Regions from separate parts of the Caproicibacter fermentans genome, predicted to be linked through region 3. Evidence: riboswitches for the same ligand, from Rfam matches in the RefSeq annotation. Region 3 holds a riboswitch; each other region holds the start of a gene.
The links. A riboswitch is a leader RNA that binds a small molecule or an ion and turns the genes downstream of it on or off. The one in region 3 is predicted to bind tetrahydrofolate.

Region 1 (4,155 bases), 1.2 Mb from region 3:
GATGATATCGGTTTACGTAGAAATCACTTCCATTGTTGGCCATGCAACGTCAGCTATGCGCTGCGATTGCGCCTGCTTTTATTTACTCCCAAAAACAAGGCAGCCGCATAAACGCTTCCTTTAGCCTCTGCTTTGCCGACTGAAAAAGCATTTCGTTTCTGTCCGTTAGTTCCTCCTCGCCAAAGTAGCGGTTGTCAATATATTTGGTATAACGAAGCTCCATCATTATGCCCTCAATCCGCTCACCAAAAAGCTCACGGTAATGGTTAATAATGTGTCCTCCCAAGTTTGCATTCTCTATAACACTGTAGCCTTGTGCTGCAAGATTTTCATGCAGTCGATGCAATGTCTGTTCAGAGGACGTAACGCCGCGTCGGTTGGATAAATAAATATCCTGACTGCCGCCGTCGCCAAAATCAAGGAAGAAGCTGTGCAGGTCCAAAAGGAGAACCGATGGATACACTTTTAATTTTTCACGCAACAGCTTTTCAAGCGCCTGATGGTAAGGATTATAATACAGGCTTACCCGGCGGTTAATTTCATTCTCATCCAGCGGTGAAGAATACAAAGGGCTACCTTGAGTATTTTCCTGATAGACCACGGTTTTGCGGTAATCCCCATGTCTTGCACTATTGGCCGGTCGGTTCATGTCAACTACATAGCGGCTTAGGTGGTTGATTATTGTTGTGCATCCCATTGCAGGAAGAAAGTCGTATAGCTCCGGCAAAAACCAATCTGTGTTTGACAGACAGGCACCATCAAGTAGGCTGCTGCGAATGTCTTCGGGGACAAAGGTGCTGCTGTGTGGTAAATCAATCACCACCGGAAACAGATGTGTATTTTCGTTTAAAACCGTATAGTGCTTCATGGTTGTTACTCCAATCCTACGAATCCTTTGGGTCCCTTTCTAGCTTAACGGATGGCCCGTCCATTATCTCTTGCACGGTTTTCTGTTTTCTGCAAATACCCAGCAGTAAGGCTACAAAATATGCCTTGACTGTATTCCCAAGGATTTCTTCAATCACTCTGGGAATCCATATGACTGCAAACGGCAGTACCTTCCATGCGGTAAAGATTGTTTCGCACAGGACGATGGTATTGAGAGTGGTAACAATCAGGCCGGAACCGATCATAGCGATAAGAAGCTGGGGGATCCGCCCCCTGCTTGTGTCATGAACAAGCTTTTTCGATAGGAAAAGATCAGAGGCTAACAACAGGATGCCGAGAGCTGCGTATCCAATCATTGCGGTTGTGACCCAAGAGATATAGGTTGTCAGGTTTCCCGACGGATCTTTTGCACCAAGGGTTCTTTCAATCAACATTTTGCTGATAAGGTGCATGTTGTCCGTATTGATGTTTTCTTTTTGTACATGATTGTAGAATTCACTATCAACGCCATCGGCAGCGAGAAACGCAATATTACAAATCCCTGCAAATAACATGAGCGCGGAAAAAATTGCAACTGCAATTCTCATTTTCCTGCTGTCTTTGTTGCGAAGAGCAGACCATAATGCGCCCCGGATAAATCCACCGGCAGCTACGACCAGCGTCATAAGAGGGATATAGGTTCCCACGGGTTTTAAAAGGTAACCCAAAAAATCAGAAAGGCCGGACACAACAGCTCCATACACAGGCCCGAACAACAGGGATGGCATGATGGAGAAAATCCCGGAAATGCCAACGCTCATTCCATTTTGTCCAAACATCGGTATGTAGAAAGAAAATGTTGTTTTTAAAACAAGTGAAATACTGAGAAATACCGCAGAGATTGTGATGCGGCGCACATATAAAGTTGAATCTTTCAATTTAACTTCTCCTTTCATAATCGTGACATAGAAAGTTTACGGTTAAATTGATTTTCTAAGTTGTGACCATTAAATACACCTCCTGTCATGCAGCACAGCTACACAACAAGAGGCACAATCATGACACCGCTTCTCCTTATGCAGCAGCGGGATGCGAACCTTGTACCGCAAGCCCTGAAAGGCTTTTCGTCCCTCTGACAACTCCCCGTTCAGAAGGCACTGTAAATCAATGATTTACGCACAACGTTCTACTCTGCTCATGATTCAAATGTTCTCTGAATGATATGAACTGCATTCAGAAAATAAAAAAGACCCACCAATCCAAGCATCATGCCCAGACGGTCGGCTTCCAAAACGCTGTACTCCCTGTGGTTAAATCCACCTCCGTCAGTCATACAGCACATTTATATTACCACTGCCCATTAGTATTGTCAACTTCAAGACATAAGAATTTTATTAGACTCGTTGCCGTGAGCCTTTAAAAATTTCTGCTACCTGGGCCCTCTTTGTTTGCGAAAACATCGAGGAAAACGGGGAGATCCACAAAAAACTATGACCCTTGACAAATTGTATAATTATTTGTACAATAACTAATGTTATCAATAACATTAGTTATTGTTACGACTGGAGGTGCTTGAATAAATGCCTGCTAAAAAGCAAATCTCAAAAGAAGCAATATTACAGGCCTCATTAGAGATTGTACGTGAATGCGGATTGAACGCTGTAAATGCAAGAAATCTTGCTGAAAAATTGCAGTGTTCCACACAACCGATTTATCTTTCTTTTACAGGAATGGACGAGCTAAAAGTTGCAGTTACACGGATGATTGATAAAGAATATGATCTATTTGTGAAAAGACGTATTGACAGAAACAATTATGTGATTAGTAAGGCTAAAGCGCACGTTTTGTTTGCTTTATATGAAAAGAACCTATATACAGCTATGTTTTTATCAAACACATTAGAGGGAATAAGTCTTGACGAGATAGTAAATGCTGAATGGAATCAAAAAGCGATATCATCAATAACGTCTGACTTTAGGATTGATAAACCTACTGCTGAAAAAATTTTTATTGATATTTGGCTTTTGTCAAGTGGTCTTGCTACCGAGCTTGCCGCAAATAAAATGAGAATAAATGAAACTGATATTCAATCGTTATTAAGTGGATTTTATGAAAGGATGAAAAATTGTTATGCTGAAAAGTAAAATCCGAACTCAGGAAGAAACAGAAAAATATCTAGAAGAATTAAAGGATTGGCTTGATGGGGTAAAGAATGCTCCCGTGGAAGGAATGGCGGATTTTTTCGCGAATAGGATTAGTGAATATAATAATGTTCATTTAAAAAATTGGGGCGAGGAATACGCTCATATCGCAGATTTCTTTGATGATGGTTTGAAAACATTATTTGATATTGGTTGCGGCACGGGTTTAGAGCTTGAATCAATCTACAAGAGATTTCCCGAAGTCAAGGTTACAGGCATCGATTTGTCTGAATCTATGCTTGATAAATTGAGAAAAAGCTATGGTGATAAAAACATTCAAATAATCAATGCGGACTATTTTGAATACGCGTTTGAGGAAAACAAGTTTGACGCTGCTATGTCTTTTGAGACACTTCATCATTTTAAATATGAAAAAAAACAACTGATTTATAGTAAGCTTTATCAGACGATAAAAGCTGGTGGATATTATATAGAATGTGACTACATTGCCTGTTGCGATGAAGAGGAAGCGCTTTGTCTTGAGGGATATGAATATAGGCGCAAGCAAAATAATATACCCGAAGATATGTTGATACATATTGATATTCCACTGACATTGGAACATCAATTTGAACTTATGAAAAATGCCGGTTTTAGAACTGCTAAGGCTTTGTATCAAAATTGTGGAACAGTAATTATTAGAGCAGAAAAATAGCGATACAATACTCGAAAACTTCCCCCTATACTGTCCTAGGTGTAGACAAGAATCCCTAATCAATGAGCCAGACGCTAAGACACAGAGCCGATCGTCCTTGGAGGGTGTACGTAAGACCCATTGTTCCTCATTCTAACTGCTTTGTCGTGCCTTTCACCCACATATAGTAATAGACGGTTAAAATATGGTTCTGAAAGGCGTGGGGGGGAGCAGCGATCTGATCGCATAACGGAAATGAAGAGCGATCCCGCTGCTCAGTTTATGAGTCTGTATGCGGAACGGCCAACTCCACACGGCGGCCGGGGGCTATCTATTTTGTTTCCTGTGTGCTATAATGACGGGGAAATATCAGGAAAGAAAGGAGACACTTAACGTGCCGGCTTTTGGCTTCTTGTCCGCAGGGAAGCCCGCGTTGTGGTAGGATCCGTCGAC
Region 2 (4,155 bases), 1.2 Mb from region 3:
CGTGCGACGTTTACCGCCCTGCCGCGATTCAGCAGCTGCAGGTTCTGGGAAGCCAGGCGGGCGTGCCCGTGTTCGAACAGGGGGCCGGCGACCCGGTGAAAATCAGCCGGGAGGCCGTGAAGCACGCAAAGGACTACGGCAACGACTTTGTTCTGATCGACACCGCCGGACGTCTGCAGATTGACGAGGCTCTGATGGACGAGCTTCGCCGAATCAAGGAAGCGGTTCCTCCCACCGATATCCTGTTGGTTGTGGATGCCATGACCGGTCAGGAAGCGGTCAACGTGGCGAAATCGTTCCATGAGCTTCTCGATATCACGGGCGTGGTCCTGACCAAGCTGGACGGAGACGCGAGGGGCGGCGCAGCGCTGTCGGTGCGCGCCGTGACCGGCAGGCCGATCAAATTCGCCGGCATCGGTGAAAAGCTCTCGGACCTTGAGGTGTTCCATCCGGACCGCATGGCGTCCCGCATTCTGGGAATGGGCGACGTGCTTACTCTCATTGAGGACGCCCAGAAGAATCTGGACCAGAAGGCCGCCCAAAAAGCCGCGGAAAAGATGATGCAGAACCGGATGGATCTGAATGACCTGCTCGACCAGATTCGCCAGATGAAGAAGATGGGGCCGATTCAGGATGTTCTGAACAAAATGCCGGGAATGGGCCAGCAGCTCAAGGATGTGCAGATCGACGACCGGCAGATTGACCGGACGGAGGCGATCCTTCTTTCCATGACGCCGCAGGAACGCGAGAAGCCGGAGCTGATGAACCCGTCGCGCAAAAGGCGGATCGCCGCGGGGAGCGGCATGAAGGTGGAAGACGTCAACCGGCTTTTAAAGCAGTTCGAGCAGACCCGCAAGCTGATGAAGCAGTTTAAGAAAAAAGGCATGCGCCGGCGCTTTGCCGGGATGGGACTGCCGTTTTAATTTGAATTCACCCGGCTTTCGGGCCGGTGAAGATAGATGCAAGGTTCGTGGAGGTGAAACAAATGTCAGTAAAAATCAGACTTCGCAGAATGGGCGCCAAGAAGGCTCCGTTCTACCGCATTGTTGTGGCGGATTCCCGTTTTCCGCGCGACGGACGTTTTATCGAGGAGATCGGATATTACAATCCGCTCGAGGAGCCGTCCGTTGTAAAGGTTGACGCTGAAAAAGCCAAGGCCTGGATCGCTAACGGTGCTCAGCCCACCGATACCGTTAAGGTTCTGTTCAAAAAGCACGGTGTGCTTTAAGAAACAGGGAGGTGCCTTGTCATGAGGGAACTGCTGTTATCCATTGCTCAGGGCCTTGTCGAGGCCCCGGAACTCGTCCGCGTGGACGCTGACGAACCGTCTGAGGACGGAACGGTCGTATATCATCTTCATGTCGCAGAAAACGACATGGGCCGGGTGATTGGCAGGCAGGGCCGGATTGCAAAGGCGATCCGCGTCGTGATGAGGGCTGCCGCGACCCGGGACGGCAGCAAGGTCGCCGTGGAGATCGACTGATTCGGTTCTTCGGGTTTCCGTTCCTTCAGGCCCGGACGTTTTGCGCGGGCCTGATAAGATTTAGAATGCAGAGTAGAATTTTGCGCGTTAAGTGCCGCCTGGACAGGGAGTTGCCGGACGGACGAAAAGGAAACTTGCGGTGCAGAGTTCGCATCCCGCTGCTACATAGTTTGGGGGAAACCTCCTTTATGTAGCATGAATACAAAAGGAGGTCTTTTCTATGAAAATTTTTTTTAACTCCGTCAAACTATCCAACGGACGCAGCGGTGTCATGTCCCTTGCCGCATGCGGCATGCTGCTTGCTCTCGATGTCATCCTCGGGATGTTCACTCTCAACCTGTCTCCGATTCTGAAGATCGGGTTCTCATTTCTTTCGGTCGCGGCCGCCGGCATGCTGTTCGGCCCGGTGGCCGGCGGAACGGTCGGCGCTCTTGGCGATATCATTTCTTATTTTATCAATCCGACGGGCCCCTATTTTCCCGGCTTTACGCTGAACGCTTTTTTGTCGGGAGCCGTCTACGGCTGGTTCCTTTACAAAAAGCCGGTTACTCTGCTCAGGTCTGTTCTTGCCAAAACCGTCGTAACGGTGCTCGTCAGCCTTTGCCTGAATCCCCTGTGGCTTTCCGTTCTCTACTCAAAAGCATTTTTTGCCGTCCTCTCGGCACGTATCGTCACCAATCTGATTCTGCTGCCGATCGACTTTTTGCTGCTGTTCGGACTTCTGAAAGTCATGGAAAAGGAACCGTTGTTTCATATGAAAAAATGAATCTTTATTTTTTGGAGGAGTTATGCAGAAGAAATATCTGGAAGCTGGAAAAATTGTGGGTACGCACGGCATTAAGGGTGAACTCCGTGTTCAGCCATGGTGCGACTCCGCCGAATTTCTGACGCGCTTTTCCACTCTTTATCTGGAAGCAGGGAATGTTCCCGTGCACGTGCTTTCCTCCCGCGTGCATAAGGAGCTCCTGCTGATGGTGCTGGAGGGAGTGGACTCGGTCGAAAAAGCGGACACATACCGCAACAAAGTCCTGTATCTTGACAGAAGCGACGTCACGCTTCCGGACGGCCGCTATTTTATGCAGGATCTGGTCGGACTGGATGTTTACGACGCGGATACGTTTCTGTATTACGGGACTTTGACCCGAGTGCTTCGCACCGGTGCCAACGACGTTTATCAGATCACTGCGCAGGACCATAAAAATTACCTGATTCCGGCGGTTCCGGAGTTCATTCTGGGGATCGACCTGGAGAAGGGGAAAATGATGATCCGCCCGATCAGGGGGATTTTTGACGATGAGGATTGACCTGCTGACGCTTTTCCCGGAAATGTGCGAAACCGTCATGGCGGAGAGCATCATCGGCCGGGCCCGCAAAAAGGGCGCGGTGCAGGTCTGCTGCCATCAGATCAGGAATTATGCGCTGGACAAGCACAGCACGGTCGACGATTCCCCGTTCGGCGGGGGAATGGGAATGCTTTTAAAAGCGGAGCCGATCGCGCTGTGCATGGACGACCTGATTGCGCATCTGGGAAAGAAGCCGCACACCGTTTATCTTTCACCGCAGGGGAAACCCCTGACGCAGCGGCGGGTAGCGGAGCTTTCGGAGCTGGACGGGCTGGTGCTTCTCTGCGGGCATTACGAAGGCGTGGACGAGCGCGTTCTGGAAGCTTATGCGGATGAGGAGATTTCAGCGGGGGATTACGTCGTAACGGGCGGGGAACTGCCCGCGCTGATTTTGGCGGACGCCGTCTGCCGCATGATTCCCGGTGTTTTGTCTGACGCGGAATGCTTTCAGGAAGAAAGCCATTTTCACTCCCTGCTGGAGTATCCCCAGTATACCCGTCCGGCAAACTGGCGCGGGCGGCAGGTGCCGGAGGTTTTGCTCAGCGGGAACCACGGCCTTGTGCGCCGCTGGCGCAGGGAGCAGTCGCTGGGGCGGACGGCGAAAAAGCGCCCGGAGCTTCTCGCGGACGCGGACCTGACGGATGAGGATCGAAGGTTTTTGTGCTCCCTTTCGGATCATACCGAAAAAGAAACATCTTAAATCTTTTGCATAGAATAGGAAAAGCGTGTTCACACGGCCGTCCGCCCGTTAACGAAGCTCCGTTTCCGAAAGATCGGTTCGTTTGATAAAAATTCTGTTTTAAATTCGCATTTTCAGCTTTTGTGAGCATGCTCGGGCGGGATAATCGGCAGACAGAACAAAAACTTTCAACAATTACGTCATAATGCACAAATGAGCCTTTGCGTGGGACTCGCCGTTGGGCAATCAATCCAAAGTTTTTGATTAACGTTGACGGCCCGTCCAAACGTGCTATAATATATATGGTGACGAATAATATCGTGTTCTGTTTTTCGGAATGCCTTCGGATACGATTTTGTGTAGGAGTGGATTTAGAATGTATGTAAAAGAAGTTCTGGTTCAGAATCAGGTGGGTCTGCATGCCCGTCCGGCAACTTTTTTTATTCAAAAGGCGAATGAATATAAATCTTCCATCTGGGTGGAAAAAGAGGAAAGACGCGTCAACGCGAAAAGCCTTTTGGGGGTTCTTTCCCTTGGAATCGTCGGCGGGACGAATATCAAAATTATCGCGGACGGGTCCGATGAGCAAGAGGCTGTGGACGGCTTGGTTCAGCTGGTGCAGTCCGGTTTCTCCGAATAAACAGTTGAAA
Region 3 (4,155 bases):
CTATACCAAGCTGACCAGCAACTATTTCTCGATCCATGCGATTCAAACGCTTCCGCTCTATATGACCGGAATGCTGACCGCCGACTTCTTATTTTTGTTTTTAGCCTATTACTTCTCCAGACGGAAAATTATCCGAAGTACGGAACCGATCATTGATGCGATTGAGACGCTTTCCGACGGTAAGCCGGTATCGCTGGCTATCGGCGGTGATTTATCAGAGGTTGCGGGAAGTATCAATAAAGCATCTCGCATTTTGAGCAAACAGAACGAAGCAAGAGCGAACTGGATCAGCGGTGTTTCCCATGATATACGGACGCCGCTGTCCATGATTCTGGGATACGCCGGACGCATTGCAGATAATAAAACCATAAACAGCTCTGTAAAGGATCAGGCTGAAATTGTGAGACAGCAAAGCATTAAAATAAAGGAACTGGTACAGGATTTGAATTTGGTGTCACATCTGGAATATGAAATGCAGCCACTCCATAAGGAACCGGTGCGCTTATCTAAACTTCTGCGATCCTATGCGGTGGAACTGCTGAATGGCGGGCTTTCTGAATCCTATCCGGTGGAGGTTGGGATTAAACCTGCCGCTGAAAATGTCATACTGGAATGTGATTCCCGTTTAATTATGCGTGCAATCAATAATTTGGTGCAAAACAGCTTCCGTCACAATCCGCAAGGCTGTGAAATTTCGCTAACTCTTGATTACTCCGAAGCAGTGATTACTCTTACGGTTGCAGACAACGGTGTGGGGCTTTCAGCTGAAAAGCTGCGGGAGCTTAAAGAAAGTACCCACTACATGGAAAGCACGGACGAGCGGCTAAACCTGCGCCACGGCTTAGGGCTTCTATTGGTTCGGCAGATTGTGGAAGCACACTGTGGCACCATGACCATTGAGAGTGAGCCGGGGCAGGGGTATCAAACGGTGCTCTGCTTTCAGGTACAAGCCAGTCAAGGCTAATGGTTTTCGGATTTCTTTATCAAGTGGTCTTGCTGTTGAACTTACCTCAAATAAAATAGGCATAAATGAAACTGTTAGTTATTCGTTATCAAGGTACAGTTTACAAGAGACTGCACAGGGTAACGGTCTGACGGGTGATGTGTTGCCCATCAGATTTTCCATGTAATGAGTTAATATTTAAAAAGGAGGCAGAGCGATGAAGAAATAAGCCGCTAAAACAACGGTTCACATACACGTTGTTTTAGCGGCTCGAGACCGTCCCGAAAGTGCCAACAACATTTTTGTACGTAGCCTATCTTATTATTTTTTCAAATCATACAGCCAATTTCAATAGAATTGTTGTGGAATGCCGCCTTTACGTTGTGAAATGTTGAGTTACTCGTTTTATTGTATCTAATGGTAAAACATGTCGGTTTCCCCGTCTTGTTCATCTTGAAGCGGTTGTTCAATTTTACTTCTCTTATTCATATGGCCTCCTACATATGGTTGTCATAATAAAAGCATGTAAAAATCTCCGTAAACATAGAAACAGCATATGCAAATGCAAGTCCAACTCCCATACTTATAAACAAATTCTCTCCTGATACTTTCCCCATGACGAGGAATACGAGCATTAATCCAAAACAAATGCCCTGTGTCAAGCGAAAAGATTTACTCTTTGTTTTCAATTCAATAAGTTGGTTGCGTTCATCCAAACCTTCTAACTGATCTTCTCTTGACAAATTGTACGAAAGACTGCGTGCTAACAATACAACCCCGAAAAGCAAGAGGGCCAAAATGAGAATGATACCGCTCACGTCAAATCCAGTCCAAAAGCTGGCGATCAGATTTAACAAGCTTAAGGCCATACAGACTAAGCCGGAGCCAAATTTCTTTTTGTCATAGATTTTCATATTGCTTATCCTCCAATTCTTTATTTTCTTTCAAGCAGCACAGTTCTTCAACAGTTACTCCGAACACTTCCGCGATCCGATAAGCCAGCATAAGAGAAGGGCTGTACTGTTCTTTTTCAATAGAAATGATTGTCCGTGAAGAAACATGAACCAAATCGGCCAACTGCTGTTGCGTCATTTTGGTCGTCATTCGCAATTCTTTGACTTTTGTTTTCATAATCCCCCTCTTTCCCAAAATATGAAGTTGGTTTCATGTTATCATGCTTCTAAATCAATGTCAATTAGAAATAAAAAGCGGGCACATGCCATGGATTGTTAACAATCTACATCTGTTTTTTCCTGTATTTTGTGCAGCCACCCTGCACATCGCCAATTCGAACCGGCCGAGGTGTTGACAATCTTGAGAAGTAGTGATAGCATAAACGTGTTGTACGACTGACGGAAGTGGATTTAACCACAGGGAGTACAGCGTTTTGGAAGCCGACCGTCTGGGCGTAATGCTTGGATTGGTGGGTCTTTTTTTATTTCGTTCTGATTGTCAAATTTAAAATCATGAGCAGAGTAGAATTTTGTGCGTAAATCATTGATTTACAGTGCCTTCTGAACGGGGAGTTGTCAGAGGGACGAAAAGCTTTAACAGGCTTACGGTACAAGGTTCGCATCCCGCTGCTGCATATTGGGGTAATCCCCCCTTTATGTGGCATGGAATTTTGCCACATAAAGGGGGGATTTTCATACCGGAAAACGAATCGGAATACGGGGCTCCGGCTTTTGCTCCGTCGGTTGTCAGCCAGATTGGCAGAAAGGGAAATGACAGTGTCAATAGATAAAACGAAAATAGAAGAACACATACGCGGGCTTTTATTGGCTTTGGGAGAGAACCCGGAACGCGAGGGACTGCTGGAGACTCCCGCCCGTGTGGCTAAGATGTGCGAAGAAAGATTCGAGGGAATCAACTACACAAATGATGAGATCGCCGGGATGTTTCACAAGACCTTCGAAGACGATCTGTATACGCCGGAAAACAACAACGACCTGGTAGTGGTGAGGGATATTGAAATCTTCAGCTGCTGCGAACACCATCTTGCTCTGATGTACAACATGATGGCGACAGTGGCATACATACCCAACGGTAAAGTCCTGGGGTTGAGCAAAATCGTAAGAATCGCGGATATGGTCAGCAAAAGGCTGCAGCTTCAGGAACGGATCGGGTCGGATATTGCGGAGATTATGCAGAAGGCCGCGCAGACAGAGGACGTTGCCGTCATCATCGAGGGTCAGCATGCCTGTATGGCGACCAGAGGGATTAAAAATACGAATGCGCTTACCGTGACGACGGCTTTGCGGGGAAGATTCAACAGCGATCAAAACCTGATGAACAAACTCCTGATACTTTGTAATAAACATGAGACATTCGTTACCGGTTTTAACGGAAGGAGTGTTTCTGATGAAGATGGTAAATGAGCTTCTCAAACATCCGCAGTATATCAGGGATATGGAACTGAATGTCGAAGCGGAAAAAGACAGACTGTTTTGCAGGCATGATTTGCAGCATTCTTTTGACGTGGCGAGAGTGGCCTATATCATGTGCCTGGAGAGGAAATTTCCAATTTCAAGAGAGATTATATACGCGGCCGCGCTTCTTCATGATATCGCAAAATGGAAGCAATACAGGGATGGATCGGACCATGCACTGGAAGGCGCTGTTCTGGCAAAGGAAATTCTGGAGGATATCGGCGTTAGCGGTAAAGACACCGAAGAAATAACGGACGCCATAAAAACTCATCGCAGAAAAGATACCCGGAAATCTCTTTTGGGTACCGTGCTCTATGAAAGCGATAAGGCTTGCAGACCCTGCATTTTTTGCAAAAGCATAGACGTATGCAATCGGTTTACGGACGGAAAAAATCCTGAGTTAACGTATTGAAATCTGCTTTGAAAAGGAGAATCTTGATTATGACAGATCAGTTAAATATTGCAGACAGGATTTGGAAATGGGGAAATCGGACCTATATCATGGGCATATTGAACGTAACGCCGGATTCGTTTTCGGACGGCGGAAATTATTTTGATATGGACTCCGCCTTGAAGCATGCCGCGCAAATGGAGGAAGAAGGCGCAGATATCATTGACGTGGGGGGAGAATCCACAAGGCCGGGGGTCACCGTTCCGGTGTCGGCCGAGGAAGAGATTCGTAGAGTCATTCCCGTCATCAAGAGGCTTTCCAAAGAGAGCGCTCTGCCGATCTCCGTCGATACCTATAAGGCCAAGACAGCAGCACTTGCGGTTGAAGCCGGC

Region 1: linked by a shared signal. The riboswitch ahead of HCR03_RS05340 (ECF transporter S component) and the one ahead of folE (GTP cyclohydrolase I FolE) in region 3 are both predicted to bind tetrahydrofolate.
Region 2: linked by a shared signal. The riboswitch ahead of HCR03_RS05030 (folate family ECF transporter S component) and the one ahead of folE (GTP cyclohydrolase I FolE) in region 3 are both predicted to bind tetrahydrofolate.

The regions. Positions count from the first base shown of each region.
Region 1 covers NZ_CP060286.1:1,072,762-1,076,916, reverse strand. The annotation lists gene HCR03_RS05345 (N-formylglutamate amidohydrolase) at 83-868, opposite strand; gene HCR03_RS05340 (ECF transporter S component) at 885-1,805, opposite strand; THF riboswitch at 1,948-2,063, opposite strand; ZMP/ZTP riboswitch at 2,131-2,210, opposite strand; gene HCR03_RS05335 (TetR/AcrR family transcriptional regulator) at 2,448-3,011, shown strand; gene HCR03_RS05330 (class I SAM-dependent methyltransferase) at 2,998-3,723, shown strand; partial or broken gene HCR03_RS20270 (cysteine-rich KTR domain-containing protein) at 3,725-3,859, shown strand; partial or broken gene HCR03_RS05320 (GNAT family N-acetyltransferase) at 4,114-4,155, shown strand, end outside.
Region 2 covers NZ_CP060286.1:1,015,609-1,019,763, reverse strand. The annotation lists gene ffh (signal recognition particle protein) at 1-923, shown strand, start outside; gene rpsP (30S ribosomal protein S16) at 986-1,228, shown strand; gene HCR03_RS05035 (KH domain-containing protein) at 1,250-1,483, shown strand; THF riboswitch at 1,550-1,646, shown strand; gene HCR03_RS05030 (folate family ECF transporter S component) at 1,704-2,249, shown strand; gene rimM (ribosome maturation factor RimM) at 2,272-2,787, shown strand; gene trmD (tRNA (guanosine(37)-N1)-methyltransferase TrmD) at 2,777-3,526, shown strand; gene HCR03_RS05015 (HPr family phosphocarrier protein) at 3,882-4,145, shown strand.
Region 3 covers NZ_CP060286.1:3,787,681-3,791,835, reverse strand. The annotation lists gene HCR03_RS18805 (sensor histidine kinase) at 1-964, shown strand, start outside; gene HCR03_RS18800 (hypothetical protein) at 1,441-1,857, opposite strand; gene HCR03_RS18795 (helix-turn-helix transcriptional regulator) at 1,844-2,074, opposite strand; ZMP/ZTP riboswitch at 2,279-2,358, shown strand; THF riboswitch at 2,413-2,528, shown strand; partial or broken gene folE (GTP cyclohydrolase I FolE) at 2,674-3,261, shown strand; gene HCR03_RS18785 (HD domain-containing protein) at 3,305-3,784, shown strand; gene folP (dihydropteroate synthase) at 3,814-4,155, shown strand, end outside.